4 regions of the Mesorhizobium sp. C416B genome follow, and region 4 is predicted to be linked to each of the others. Evidence: predicted binding sites of a transcription regulator. Region 4 holds the regulator's gene; each other region holds the start of a gene.
What was found. Region 4 encodes PhoB, which activates phosphate uptake and scavenging genes when phosphate is short. Its sites were predicted from a motif close to TGTCATNNANCTGTCAT; they were not measured.
Positions count from the first base shown of each region.

Region 1 (3,553 bases), 290 kb from region 4:
CAGGTTGCGCGCGGCGATGAACGAAAACGGCACGGCGAAGATGAAACCGATGAAAGTCGAGACCAGCGCCACGTTGAGTGTGGTCAGCATCAGCTCGAAATATTCGGGGATGTAGAAGCCGCCCCAGACATAGACGCGGCCGAGCGGGAAGTTGAACTCCTGGGTGCCGGTGTCATGCGGCGAGGCGATGTCGAACAGCGCCCGCCAGACGTCGTTCCAGTCCTTCGGGATCAGCCAGCTGAGGAAGTCGAATATATGCGGCAGCCGGTCCCAGAAGTGACCGGCATTGGCCTCGTCGGCGAACCACATGCTCGACAGCGTCGCCGCCAGCAGCAGGCCGATGCCGAGGATGGTATAAAGCCGCCGCAACGATATCTGGCGCTGCCAAGCGTTGGCTACCTGCAGGGTCGCGTTGGAGCGGGCTGTTGCTGAGATGGTCATGATCGGGACATGCAAAAAGGGCGGCGTTTTTCACGTCGCCCTTTCTGATTTTGCCGTCAGCCGCCGATGGCTGCCTTACGGGCTTCGACGATGACGTTGTAGAAGTCAGGCTTGACCGGGACGTAACCGGTGAAGTCGCCGCCTTCGACGCCTTCGAAACAGGCCTTGTCTTTCTTCGGCAGGTCGGTGAAGAAGGCGGCAAGCTTGGCGGTCATGTCGTCGCCGAGCGCGGTGCGCACGACCAGCGGGCCGTTCGGGATCAGGCCCGAGCGCCAGACTTCGACGAAGTCGTTGGGGTCGACGGCGCCCTTGGCGGTGACCTTGTGGAAGGTGCCGGAGGTGTAGCCGTTCTTGAAGTCGCCGATGCCGGAGGAATCGTCAACCGCAACGTCGACCTTGCCGTCGCGAACGGCGAGGATGTTGTTTTCATGGCCGCCATTGAACTGGGTCGAGGCGAAGTAGGCGTCGTTCGAGGCGCCGGTGTCCTTCGGGATCTGGGTCAGCGGGATCAGGTAGCCCGAGGTCGAGTCCGGATCGGCGTAGCCGAGCTTCTTGCCCTTGGCCGACTTGATGTCGGTAATGCCCGAAGACTTCAGCGCCAGGCCGATGGAATAATAGCCGGTGGCGCCGTCGGTCTGCTGGGTGGTGAGGACCGGGGTGACCGCCTTCGGGTCCTTGATGTAGACGCTGGCGTAGCCGGAAGCGCCGAGTTCGGCGAAGTCGAGCGTGCCGCCGAGCAGGCCCTGGATGACGCCGTCATAGTCGGCGGCGGGGAACAGCGAGACCTTTTCGAAGCCGAATTCGGTCTTCAGGTGATCGGCCAGGCACTGATAGTTGCGCAGGCGGTCGGTTTCGTTCTCTCCGCCGAGGATGCCGACGCGGAATTCCTTGAGGTCGGCCGCATGCGCGGCGCTGGTTGCCATGGCGAGAGCCGAAACGGCGCCGAATACCATCTTCCTGAACATTTGATGTCTCTCCTGTAAGTTCCGGCCCCGCGCCGGCAGCGTTCTTGATTTTTGCAAGTGCCCTTGACGCGGGCGGTCGATCCAGTGCGGCTCAGTTTTGGTCCATGATCTTTTCCGAAAACCGGTATCCACTTTTCGGGATCATGGATCAGTACCCGGGGAATGCGGGCTCGAGCGGGCTGGCGGATGCGGCGATCTTTTGCTTGTAGGCGATGCTGGTCGAGGTGATGGCCTCGGAGATATCGACGCCGTTGCCGTCGGCGCCATAGACCAGGCGCACGGCCTCGCGGTTGAGCGCTTCCGGCGGACCGTCGAAGACGATCTTGCCGGCAGCCATGCCGATGATGCGGTTGCAATAGGTGCGGGCGGTGTCCAGCGTGTGCAGATTGGTGACGACGGTGATGCCTTCGCGCAGGTTGATGTCCTGCAGCGAGTCCATCACCACCTTGGCGTTGAGCGGGTCGAGCGAAGCGATCGGCTCATCGGCGAGCAGCACCTTGGGCTGCTGCATCATGGCGCGGGCAATGGCGACGCGCTGCTGCTGGCCGCCAGACAGCGTGCCGGCTGGCTGCAGTGCGGTGCGGGCGATGTCGAGGCGCTCGAGTGCTGCAATCGCCTCAGCGCATTCGGCGCGGGTAAACATGCCGAGCAGGTTGGAAAAGGTCGAGCGATGATTGAGACGGCCGAGCAGCACATTGGTCAGCACATCGAGGCGCGGCACCAGGTTGAACTGCTGGAAGATCATGGCGCAGTCGCGCTGCCAGCGTCGCAGCGGCGAGCCACGCAGCCGCGAGACCTCGGCACCGTCAAAAAAAATCGATCCCTGGCTGGGGTCGATGAGACGGTTGATCATGCGGAGGAGGGTGGATTTGCCGGTGCCGGAACGACCGATGATGCCGACCATCTGGCCCTGCGGGATCGACAGGTCGATGGCGCTGACAGCGGTGTTCTTGCCAAATCGGCGCGAGACGCCGCGGATTTCGAGCGTGGCAGGGGTCGATAACATCGAAGAGTTCCAGACCTGAATTGATCGTCTGGTTCTCGCCTAGCGCAGCGACATGAACCTGCCATGTCATCACGATGTCAGTTTTGTTACGCTCCACAGCCGTGCGGCAAGTGGGGGTGGTCGCACCCGATCAGGCGCCGTATTTCTCGAGGAACGCGTCTGCCTCGAGTACGCGAAAATCGTCGAGCGCGGCGCGCAGCCTGGCGTGGTCCCAGTCCCACCAGGCGAGCGCCTGGTAGCGTTCGGCCGTGCGGCGATCGAAACGCTCGCGGATCGGCTTGGCTGGCACCCCGCCAACGATGGTGTAGGGCGCGACATCCTTCGACACCACAGCGCCGGCGCCTACGGCAGCACCATCGCCGACGGTGACGCCGGGCAGGATGGTCGAGCCGTGGCCGAGCCAGGTGTCGTGGCCGATGGAGACGCGTTTGGCGCGGCGCTGGGCGAAGAATTCTGTTTCGTGCTCGGCGTCGTCCCAATAGTCGGAGGCGCGATAGGTGAAGTGATGCAGCGTCGGCCGCCAGGTCGGGTGGTTTGTGGCGTTGATGCGCACGGCGGCGGCTATGTTGGAGAACTTGCCGATGGTCGCGCACCAGACGACGCAGTCCTGCATGATGTAGGAATAGTCGCCGAGGATGCTTTCGGACACGCGGCTGCGGTCGGCGATCTCTGTCCAGCGCCCCAATGTCGAGTTCTCGACCTGCGCCGTGGCGTGGACCAACGGCGCTTCCGATAGTTTCCTGCTCATGCAGCGATTTTTCCGGCGGCGAAAGAGGTCACGTCGATGATGCGATCGGCGACGGCGTCACGCACATCCGGGTCATGGAAGATGCCGAGCAAGGCGACACCGCCGGCCTTCTTGGCGGCGATCAACGCAACCACAACGTTGCGGTTTTTCGAATCGAGCGAAGCTGTCGGCTCGTCGAGCAGCAAGACCGGATGCTCGGTGATGAAGCCGCGCGCGATATTGACGCGCTGCTGCTCACCGCCCGAGAAAGTCGCCGGCGGCAGCGCCCAGAGCTTTTCCGGCAAATTGAGCTGCCCCAGCAAGGTGCGTGCTTTTTTTCGCGCGCTCTCGCGGTCCTCGCCGCGTTCGACCAGCGGCTCGGCGACCACGTCGAGCGCGGAGACGCGCGGCACG
Region 1 is NZ_CP100471.1:4,718,711-4,722,263, forward strand. Features, by position in the region: gene phnE (phosphonate ABC transporter, permease protein PhnE) at 1-441, opposite strand, end outside; gene phnD (phosphonate ABC transporter substrate-binding protein) at 498-1,406, opposite strand; gene phnC (phosphonate ABC transporter ATP-binding protein) at 1,555-2,412, opposite strand; gene NLY43_RS23045 (DapH/DapD/GlmU-related protein) at 2,543-3,160, opposite strand; gene phnL (phosphonate C-P lyase system protein PhnL) at 3,157-3,553, opposite strand, start outside.
Region 1: the regulator PhoB is predicted to act here: its motif matches at 2,487-2,503, upstream of phnC (phosphonate ABC transporter ATP-binding protein).

Region 2 (3,553 bases), 3.1 Mb from region 4:
TCCAACTGTCTTTCACACGCCTTGAAAGCTTCTGCGAAAAGCGATGGCTTGCCCGCATTTCGTCAATGGCGTCTTCCAAATCCCGTTCGATGATGTCTTCCCAACGGAACACCCTTTCGGACTCTTCACCGAGCGTGACCAGCACGATTCCAGCTTTGAGAATTTCAAGGAACACTGACAACACTTCCACCGTTCGCATACGGCTTAGGCGGTCAAGGGCTTCCACTAATAGGTACGAACCTTTGACAATTTTGCCTTCCTTGGCAGCGGTGACGAACGCACCCATGGCACCTTCGGCAAGGTTCTTGCCATGGTAAGCTGACACACCGGCATCAACCATAATTTTATCATCAGCCAGCTTGACACCATTTCGCTGGCACCACTGTTCAGCCAAGTGTTTTTGGCGACGTAGTGAATCGCCAGCACCTTGGATGACTGATGACCATCGGATGTAGGAATACGCTATCTTTTCCGAATATACGCCTTCTGTAGAAAAATGCAGTGTTTTCATAGGGTTCCGCCTGTCCACCAGCCATGTATGAAGCCTGTTTTGTTGATACAAGCTTCTAGGGTGGTAAAACTTGTCGCCGATCACACCTGATGAAAACCGCTCACGAATCGTTTGCTGGCTCTTCTTATTTTCGCCACAGGCGCTAGCTTTTGCATGACAGTTCTATGACAGAACGGTGGCGCGAGTGGAAATGCGCGTTGCTTGGGCCGGGGGAAGAGACGTGGCTAGGATCAGGAAGGGCGCGGCCGTACCAGCGCCACAGTTCTTGGAAGACGATCCGTCCACCGGCTACCTGCCGGGGCGCAGATGGCCGGTCATCCGCTACGGTCTGGTCACGCTGCTTGCCTCCGCCATCCTGGTGTTCGCCATCGAATGGATCGTGCGCGGCGACTTCTTCGGCACAGTCGACTTCTTCCTGCAGCCATTCAAGCCGGGCTGGACCACCATCATTGTCTTTGCATTGGTGCTGATGGGACTGGACGCCGTGCTTGGCCGCAGTCACCAGAGCCTGATGATCGTGGCGCCGCTGACGCTGGCGCTGGCCTTTGTCGGGCATCAGAAGTCGCATTATCTCGGCGATCCGCTCTACCCAACCGATTTTCTTTATTCGCGCCAGATCATGGCACTGATGCCGCTCCTGGTGCGCGAGCGGCCCTGGACGGCGCTCGCCATGGCGGTCGGCATCGTCGCCGGCCTGTCGCTGCTGATCTATGGCTGGCGGTTGTGGCGCCGCAAGGTTCCGATCCTCAGCCGCAAAGGGCGGCTGGCGCGGCTGACGCTGGCAGTGCCGCTGCTCGCCTTCTTCGTCTCGATCATGGACTACGCCACCTTCTCGTGGACCCGCGACCGGCTGCAGATCATCCCGATCATGTGGGACCAGAAGGAGAACTACGCCTCCAACGGGTTTGCGCTGGCCTTCGCGCTCAACGTGCCGATGGCGCATGTCTCGGCGCCGGCGGGCTATTCCGACAAGGCGATCGACGCGATCGACAGGCCTGATGTGGCGGCCTCGGTACCGGATGAGAAACCCGACATCATCGTGGTGATGAGCGAATCTTTCTGGGATCCGACCAAGCTGCCCGGCGTCACAATCACGCCTGACCCGATCCCCAATGTGCGGGCGCTGCGTTCCGGCTATATGTTCTCGCCGGAATTCGGCGGCATGACCGCCAACATCGAATTCGAGGCGCTGACCGGCTTTTCCAATGCCTTCCTGCCGGCGGGCTCGATCCCCTATCAGCAATATGTGCGCACGCCGACGCCGTCGCTGGCGACCTTCCTGAAAAGCGAGGGATACCGGGCGCGCGCCATCCATCCGGGCACCAACTGGTTCTGGAACAGGGGCGCCGTCTATGCCGATTTCGGCTTCAACGATTTCCGCTCGGAAGAGACGCTGCCGCCACTGGAAAAGCGCGGGCCGCTGGCTTCCGATGCCTCGATGACCGACGAGATCATCGCAGAGGCCGACGCCAGCGAGCGGCCGGTGTTCTTCTTCGCCGTCAGCCTGCAGAACCACGGTCCCTACGAGCCGTACCGCTATTACAATCCGACCCACAAGGTCGCGGCGCCGATCAGCACATGGGCGCGGGAATCGCTGCTCAGCTACGCCGAAGGCTCCGCCGATGCCGACCGTGGCCTCGAACGATTGATCGAATGGGCGAAGAAGCGCGAGCGGCCGACGGTCATCGCCTTCTTCGGCGACCATCTGCCGCCGCTCGGCCCCGTCTATGTCGAAACCGGTTACCTGAAAGACAATGTCGCGCCGCGCAAGGAACCGACGCCGGAGGCGGCACTGGAGCATCATCAGACGCCGCTGGTCATCTGGTCTAACCGCACCGGTCCGGCGCAGGATATGGGCGCGGTGAGCCCGGCCTTCCTGCCCTACCATATCCTTACCACGGCCGGGATCACGCACCCCTACTATACCGGCTTCTTAGGCGCGCTGCGCGAACGCTATCGCGTCGTGGATCGCAATCTGCTTTTGACACCGTCAGGTGAGGCCACGGCGGACTGGGCGCGGCAGAAGGACATCGATCCGGCGATCAACGATTTCCGCCTGCTGCAATACGATATGATGTTCGGCAAGCGTAAGGCGGCTCCGGACTTCTTCCCCGAAACGATCAACGGTCGTACCCCGCATACGAGTTGATGCCTGGTCTTTCCAACCCTGCGACGCCAGGACGCTGTCCGGAGCATGCGTTACCCTTGCCTTCCAGCCAAATTGCTATATAGACGCCCGCAATCTGCCGGTCCTTGCTGGGGGCTGAACGGAGGGCCGGAGGTTTTATCCAAAACCTTCGTGTGAAGCCAGAAGCGCTTCCGCCTCCCGTGTCTCCGCTCTCGACCGTCTCGAAATGCTCCTTTCTTCCTCGCCCCCTCGGGACCAGCGGGTCAGAGAAGTTGCAGAGGCTTTTGCCGCGAGGATCCGGGAGAGAAACGAAGAAAGGCACTGAACCACTATGGCTCTATACGAACATGTGTTCCTTGCCCGGCAGGACCTCTCGCAGCAGCAGGTCGATGCGCTTGTCGAACAGTACAAGGGCGTCATCTCCGCAAATGGCGGGTCCGTCGGCCGGGTCGAGAACTGGGGACTGAAGTCCCTCACCTACCGGGTCAACAAGAACCGGAAGGCTTACTACACGCTTATGGACCTCAACTGCCCGCCGGCAGCGCTCAACGAGATGGAGCGCCAGATGGGCCTGTCCGAGGACGTGCTGCGTTTCCTGACCGTCAAGGTCGAGGCGCATGAGGAAGGCCCGTCGGCCATGATGCAGAAGCGCGAAGAGCGCTCGGAACGCGGCGGCTTTGGCGACCGCGACCGTGGTGATCGTGGTCCGCGCTCGTTCGGCGACCGTGATCGCGGCGACCGTGGCGATCGTCCGCCGCGCTCATTTGGCGACGCCGGTGGTGATCGTGGTCCGCGCCGTCCGCGCGAAGGCGTTGAAGGAGGTGCAGAATAATGGTCGACATCAATCAGATCCCGACCCGGCGCCCGTTCCATCGCCGCCGCAAGACCTGCCCGTTCTCCGGCGCCAACGCGCC
Region 2 is NZ_CP100471.1:1,374,793-1,378,345, forward strand. Features, by position in the region: gene NLY43_RS07015 (recombinase family protein) at 1-511, opposite strand, end outside; gene NLY43_RS07020 (LTA synthase family protein) at 702-2,660, shown strand; gene rpsF (30S ribosomal protein S6) at 2,971-3,471, shown strand; gene rpsR (30S ribosomal protein S18) at 3,471-3,553, shown strand, end outside.
Region 2: the regulator PhoB is predicted to act here: its motif matches at 665-681, upstream of NLY43_RS07020 (LTA synthase family protein).

Region 3 (3,553 bases), 2.7 Mb from region 4:
GCCGCCCTTGGCGTTCTGCTCTTCGATGAGCATCAGCATGGCGTCTTTCAGCGTCGTCTCCGAAATCGCCATGGTCCCCGACAGCGAATGCAGAATGCCGACCTTGATCGTGTCTTCGGCGGCCTGGGCCGGAGACGACATCGACAGGCCGGCGGCGACCACGCCGGCCGAAAACATTTTTGTTATTGTGGAGAAATTACCCCTCATACCGAAGACTCCCAAGCTGTTTGATTGCACCGCGATAATGCAATGCAACTGCCGTGCCAAACGCAAAGGCGCCGCTCACGAAGATGGAATAGCCGAGCGTTATCAGCCGGTTGGTATATTAGCCTCGAGAAAACAGTGGTAGCCGGCGAAAATTGATTGAGGCAAATTTGCGCAGCGCACATGGCTTTTGCCTAATTGTTGCCCAATTGAGACAAATGCCTAGTTTTTGATCTCCGGCCGTGTGTTCCGGGCTAACAATGTTGCGGTACCGCGCAAAAATAGGGCAAGCTCGCCCTTCAAAAGAGTGACGTCATGACATCTCGCACCTCATGCATTTCCGGCATCCTGCTGCTGATGGCAACGAGCGGCGCCGCGCGCGCCGATTTCAGCGAGGGCAAGCTTCCGGACGGCAACTATCATTGCGAGGTCTACCTGCTCGGCGCCTTCCTCAACCTCGGCGACATCACCATCAAGGGCAATGTCTATAGTGGTCCGGTGACATTCGGCACCGCGACGCAAGGCTACAACTATCAGATGAATGCCAATGGCGAGATCACCTGGCTCGGGCCGCTGGGCGGCTATACCACCGGTGGCAACTCCGTCTCCATGACACAGGCAACACTGGACGGCGAGACCGCCCCGTCATTCGACATCATTCTGAAGCAGCCCGACGGCGCCTTCACCGCCTCGACCTGCACCAAGGGCTGAGCGATGCGTAGTGCCGCGCCCAGTTGCGGCAAAACCTTCCTCTTATGTCATGTGAATGTTGCCTAAGCAGACTAGGGCAACGGTGCGCCGTAACATCCACCCTGAGAGGCAGACACCATGGCCAATACACCGTCTTCATCCTCCCCCGTCATCCGCGAAATCATTGCCGAGCGCGTCTCGCGCCGGTCTCTTTTGAAAGGCAGCCTCGCCTCCGGCGCGCTGATTGCCGGCGGCAGCTTTGTCGGCTCCTTGTTTGCCGGCGAAACGCATGCCGCCGCAGCGCAGTCGACGCTCGGGTTTCCCGAGCTGAAGCGGGTCTACGACAAGACCCATGCCGCCGCCGAAGGCTATGAGACGACCATCGTCGCGCGCTGGGGAGATCCGCTTGCAGCCGGCCTCGCCGAATTCGACGGCAACAAGGTCGCGGCGGAGGAACAGGAAAAGCGCTTCGGCTACAATTGCGACTACATCGCCTTCATGCCGCTGCCGAAGGGCACGGTGAATTCCGATCATGGCCTGCTCTGCGTCAACAACGAATACATCTCGCCCAATGTGATGTTTCCGGGGATGACCGAGGGCGATGCCGGCAAGACGATGACCAGGGAACAGGTCGATCTCGGGATGGCCGCGATGGGCCATTCGATCGTCGAGGTGCAATTGAAGGACGGCAAGTGGGAAACCGTAGCCGACAGTCCGCTGAACCGCCGCATCACCGCCAACACCGAAATGACCGTTTCCGGACCGGTTGCCGGCCATGCGCTGATGAAGACCTCGGCCGACGCGACTGGCACCAAAGTGCTCGGCACCAGCTACAACTGCAGCGGCGGTTTCACCCCCTGGGGTACGGTGCTGACCTGCGAGGAAGGCGTGTCCGATATTTTCGGCGGCGACCCGAAAAAGGCGCCGACTGCCGACCTGCTCGACCGTTACGGCTTCGACGGCTCCGACATCTATGGCCGCGGCCGCTTCCATGACCGCTTCAACCTCGACAAGGAACCGAACGAGGCCAACCGCTTCGACTGGGTGGTCGAGATCGACCCTTACGATCCTCAGTCCAGGCCGGTGAAGCGCACGGCACTTGGCCGCATGTCGCATGAGGCCTCGACCGTGGTCCTCAACAAGGACGGCCGCGTTGTCGTCTATATGGGTGACGACGACTATTTCGAATATATGTACCGCTTCGTCTCGGCCAAGGCCTATGACAAGGCCAACCCGGCCTCCGGCGCCGATCTGCTCGACGATGGCGTGCTGTCGGTCGCCCGCTTCGATGCCGATGGCTCGATGACGTGGCTGCCGTTGGTGCACGGCCAGGGCAAGCTTACCGTCGAGAACGGTTTTGCCGACCAGGCCGAGGTGCTGTTGAAGACGCGGTTTGCGGCAGATGCGCTCGGCGCCACGCCGATGGACCGGCCCGAGGACATCGAGACCAATCCGGTGACCGGCCGCGTCTATGCGGTGATGACCAAGAACAAGAAGCGCGACCAGTCAAAGGTCAATCCGGCCAACACGCGGCCGGAAAATCTCTGGGGCCATATTGTCGAACTGATCCCGCCCGGCGGCCGCGGCGCGGATGCCGACCACACGGCGGAAAAGTATGCCTGGGACCTGTTCGTGCTCTGCGGCAACCCGAAAGATGCCAAGGTCGGCGCCACTTTTCATCCGGACACGTCGGACAATGGCTGGTTCGTCTGCCCCGACAACATCACCTTCGACCCGGCGGGGCGGCTGTGGGTGGCGACGGACGGCGCCAATGATTTCGACCTGCCGGACGGCGTCTATGGCGTCGACACCGAAGGTGCGGCGCGCGGCCTGCCGAAGCTGCTGTTCACCTGCCCGCACGGCGCCGAAGCGACCGGCCCGTGCTTCACGCCGGACGGCACGACTTTGTTCCTGTCGGTGCAGCACCCTGCGGAAGATGCCGAGACGCTCGACAAGGCGCAGACGCTATGGCCCGATTTCAAAGACGGCCAGTTGCCGCGACCTTCCGTCGTCGCCATCCGCCGCAGGGACGGACAGCCGGTCGGCGCATAGTGAGTCCTAGTGAAAAAGGCGGAACGCGCCATGCGCGTTCCGCGTAGCGATCCGGGAGGACGGCTCAGATCGTCTTGGCCGACATTTGCGAAGCGATGTATTCGGCCTGGCGGATAGCCAGCGACACGATCGTCAGCGTCGGATTTTCAGCCGCACCGGTCGTGAACTGGCTGCCGTCCGACACGAACAGGTTCTTGATGTCGTGCGCCTGGCCGTGCTTGTTGACGACGCCGTCTTCCGCCTTTTCACTCATCCGGTTGGTGCCGAGATTGTGGGTTGAGGGATAGGGCGGCGTCGGGAAGGAGCGCGTCGCGCCGACCGCATCGTAAAGCGCTGTGGCCTGCTTGTAGGCATGGTTGCGCATCGCCGTGTCGTTGGGATGATCATCGAAATGCACGTCGGCGATCGGCATGCCGTGCGCGTCCTTCTCGTCCTTGTGCAGCGTGACGCGGTTTTCCGCGCGCGGCATGTCCTCGCCGACGATCCACAGGCCAGCCATGTGATCATAGTGGTCGAGCGCGGTGGTGAATGAACGGCCCCAGCCGCCGGGATTGAGGAAGGCGGCCATGAAGGGCAAGCCGAGCGACAGCGTCTCGAATTCATAGCC
Region 3 is NZ_CP100471.1:400,014-403,566, forward strand. Features, by position in the region: gene urtA (urea ABC transporter substrate-binding protein) at 1-207, opposite strand, end outside; gene NLY43_RS02085 (hypothetical protein) at 520-915, shown strand; gene NLY43_RS02090 (PhoX family protein) at 1,033-2,946, shown strand; gene NLY43_RS02095 (GMC family oxidoreductase) at 3,011-3,553, opposite strand, start outside.
Region 3: the regulator PhoB is predicted to act here: its motif matches at 961-977, upstream of NLY43_RS02090 (PhoX family protein).

Region 4 (3,553 bases):
TGGCCTCAACCCGGAAGCGGCGGCGGTGATGACCGTCGTGCTGTCGCTCAATTTCCTGTCCGTCACCGTCATCGACTATGCCGGCCACGTCGTCGCCGAGGAACAGCGCCGGCTGGACACGCTGACCAAGCCGCGCGACGAGCTGATTGGCGAATGCGTAGCAATCGTCCGGCGGCGGCTTGAGGATCCCGACCTCGATGTCCAGAGCATCGCCCGCATTGCCATGGGCATCCAGGGCATCACCGATTCGCAGGCGCGCGCCATGCTGTGGTCGCCAATCACGCCACTGACCGACATTGCCTTCGCCGACATGTTGGAAGTGGAATTCGGCATTCCGGCCACCATGGAGAACGACTGCAATATGATGGCGGTGGCGCTGCAATGGCGCCAGCCCGAGCGCTACCGCGACAACTTTATCGCCATCCTCTTGTCGCACGGCATCGGCATGGGACTGGTGCTGAAAGGCGAACTGTTCACCGGCACCCATTCCTCGGGCGGCGAGTTCGGCCACATGATCCACCGTCCGGGCGGCGCGCTCTGCCGCTGCGGGCGGCGCGGCTGCGTCGAGGCCTATGCCGGAAACTACGCCATCTGGCGCAGCGCCAAAATGATGGGCGAGGATGCCGAGCCGGTCGATATCGGCGACGCTGATATGCGCGCACTCGCCGCGCGCGCCCGCGAAACCGATGGCCCGGAGCGCGAAGCCTATCGCAGGGCCGGTGAGGCGCTCGGCTTCGGCCTCGGCAGCCTGTTTGCTCTGATCGATCCGGCACCCGTCGCCATGGTCGGCGTCAGCGCCGCCGCCTTCGACCTGATCGAGCCGGCATTGCGCGAAGCGATCGCCCAGACCGCCGGCGGCCAGCACTCGAAATCGATCTCCTTCGACACCGAGCCCAACGAGCTGCCGCTGATCCGCGAAGGCTGCGCCATGCGCGCGCTCGGCTTCGTCGACCAGGAGATTTTCGCGCCGGGCATTCAGGCGAAATCCGGCAAGCATGTCGCCTGAATGGCCGGCAACGGCGCGACGCGCAGCATCCTAGTCTTCCCTAATAGCGTAGCCGGCGCCGCGAATGGTACGGATGACATCCGGCATGCGGCCGTTGTTGACGGCCTTGCGCAGCCGCCCGACATGCACGTCGACGGTTCGCTCGTCTATATAGATCGTCTCGCCCCAGACATTGTCGAGCAGTTGGCTGCGCGAGAACACGCGGCCGGGATGGCGCATCATGAATTCGAGCAGCCGGAACTCGGTCGGTCCGAGCCTGATCTCGCTCTTCTTGCGGTAGACCCGGTGCGATTCTCGATCGAGCACGATGTCGCCGACCTTGAGCACGCTCGACAGCACTTCCGGCTTGGCGCGGCGCAGCAGCGCTTTCACGCGCGCCATGAACTCCGGCGTCGAGAATGGCTTGACCAGATAGTCGTCGGCACCGGTGGACAGGCCGCGCACGCGGTCGCTTTCCTCACCGCGCGCGGTCAGCATGATGATCGGCAGCCGCTCGGTTTCGGGCCGCACTCTAAGCCGCCGGCAGAGCTCGATGCCGGAAACAGCCGGCACCATCCAGTCGAGCACCAGGAGATCGGGCACGTTTTCCTGCAGGCGGATCTCGGCCTCGTCGCCGCGTGTCACCACCTCGACCTGATAGCCTTCGGATTCGAGGTTGTAGCGGAGGAGCACGCCTAGTGGCTCCTCGTCCTCCACGACCATGATGCGTGGCGCGATCATAGGCAGTTCACCCTCATCAGGCCGGCGTGGCCATCGCCGTCTCGTCCTGCTTCGGACGATTGGCGGGCAATTGCTGGCCGGTCAGCACATAATACGCATTTTCGGCGATGTTGGTGACATGATCGCCGATGCGCTCAAGATTCTTGGCGCAGAACAAGAGATGCGTGCAGGCGGTGATGTTGCGAGGGTCTTCCATCATGTAGGTCAAGAGCTCACGAAACACGGACGTGTATTTGACGTCGATGCGCTCGTCGTCATTCCTGAGTTTTGCAAGAGCTGCCGCATCGGTGGCGGCATATTCCTCGACGACGCCTTGCACCTGGATCAGCACCAGTTGCGCCATGGCATCGATGGAGTGCGAGAGGTCGCGCGGCGTGACGCTCAAGCCCACGGTGCCGACGCGTTTGGCGATGTTCTTGGCGAGATCGCCGATGCGCTCGAGGTCGCCGGCCATGCGGATCGAGCCGACCACGGCGCGCAGATCGTTGGCCATCGGCTGGCGCTTGGCGATCAGCGTGATGGCGCGGTCGTCCAGTTCGCGCTGGCGCGCATCCATGATGGCGTCGTCGGAAACGACACGCTGTGCCAGCGCATTGTCCGAATTGAGCAGCGCCCTGGTCGAGCCGCTGACCATCGAGCCTGCCAGATCGCCCATGTCGCGGATCAGCTTGCTGATCTGCCCGAGCTCTTCATCGAAGGAGGCGACGGTATGTTCACCCATGATCTTGGTCCTCGTGCCTGAAATTCACCCGCCGGAAGGTTCAGCCGAAGCGGCCGGTAATGTAATCTTGGGTGCGCTTGTCGTCGGGGTTGGTGAACATCTTGTCGGTTGCGCCCTCCTCGACGAGATAGCCGAGATGGAACATCGCCGTGCGCTGCGACACGCGCGCCGCCTGCTGCATCGAATGGGTGACGATGACGATCGTGTAGTTCTGGCGCAGTTCGTCGATCAGCTCCTCGACACGGGCGGTGGCGATCGGATCAAGCGCCGAGCAGGGCTCATCCATCAGGATCACTTCCGGCGACACGGCGATGGCGCGCGCGATGCACAGGCGCTGCTGCTGGCCGCCGGACAGGCCGGTGCCGGGCTCCTGCAGGCGGTCCTTGACCTCGTTCCAGATCGCCGCCTTCTTCAGGCTCTGCTCGACGATCTGGTCCATGTCGGACTTGCGCTTGGCCAGCCCATGGATGCGCGGGCCGTAGGCGACGTTCTCGTAGATCGACTTCGGGAACGGATTGGGTTTCTGGAACACCATGCCGACGCGTGCGCGCAGTTCGACGACATCGATGTTCTTGTCGTAGATGTCGTCTTCATCGAGCGTGATCTTGCCGGTCACCCGCGCCGAATCGATGGTGTCGTTCATGCGGTTGAGGCAGCGCAGGAAGGTCGACTTGCCGCAGCCGGACGGGCCGATCAGCGCCGTCACCTGGTTCTGGCGGACGTCGAGATTGACGTCGAACAACGCCTGCTTCTCGCCGTAGAAGACGCCGACCTTGTCGCCGCGCATCTTGATGACTTCGTTCGACTTGGCGTTCATTTTGTCGCCCACTGCATTTTCAAGGGACTGTTCGGTCATGATGTTCATACCAAATTGCCTTTTTTCTACCAGCGCCGCTCGAACCGGCGCCGAAGCACGATCGCGGTGATGTTCATGGCCATGAGGAAGACGAGCAGGATGATGATGGCGCCGGACATGCGCTCGACAAAAGCGCGCTCAGCCTCGTTTGCCCACATATAGATCTGCACCGGCAGCGCGGTCGCCGGATCGAAAGGCGTCGTCGGATAATCGGCGACGAAAGCGACCATGCCGATCAAGAGCAGCGGTG
Region 4 is NZ_CP100471.1:4,427,204-4,430,756, reverse strand. Features, by position in the region: gene NLY43_RS21635 (ROK family protein) at 1-1,006, shown strand, start outside; gene phoB (phosphate regulon transcriptional regulator PhoB) at 1,037-1,726, opposite strand; gene phoU (phosphate signaling complex protein PhoU) at 1,743-2,447, opposite strand; gene pstB (phosphate ABC transporter ATP-binding protein PstB) at 2,488-3,312, opposite strand; gene pstA (phosphate ABC transporter permease PstA) at 3,330-3,553, opposite strand, start outside.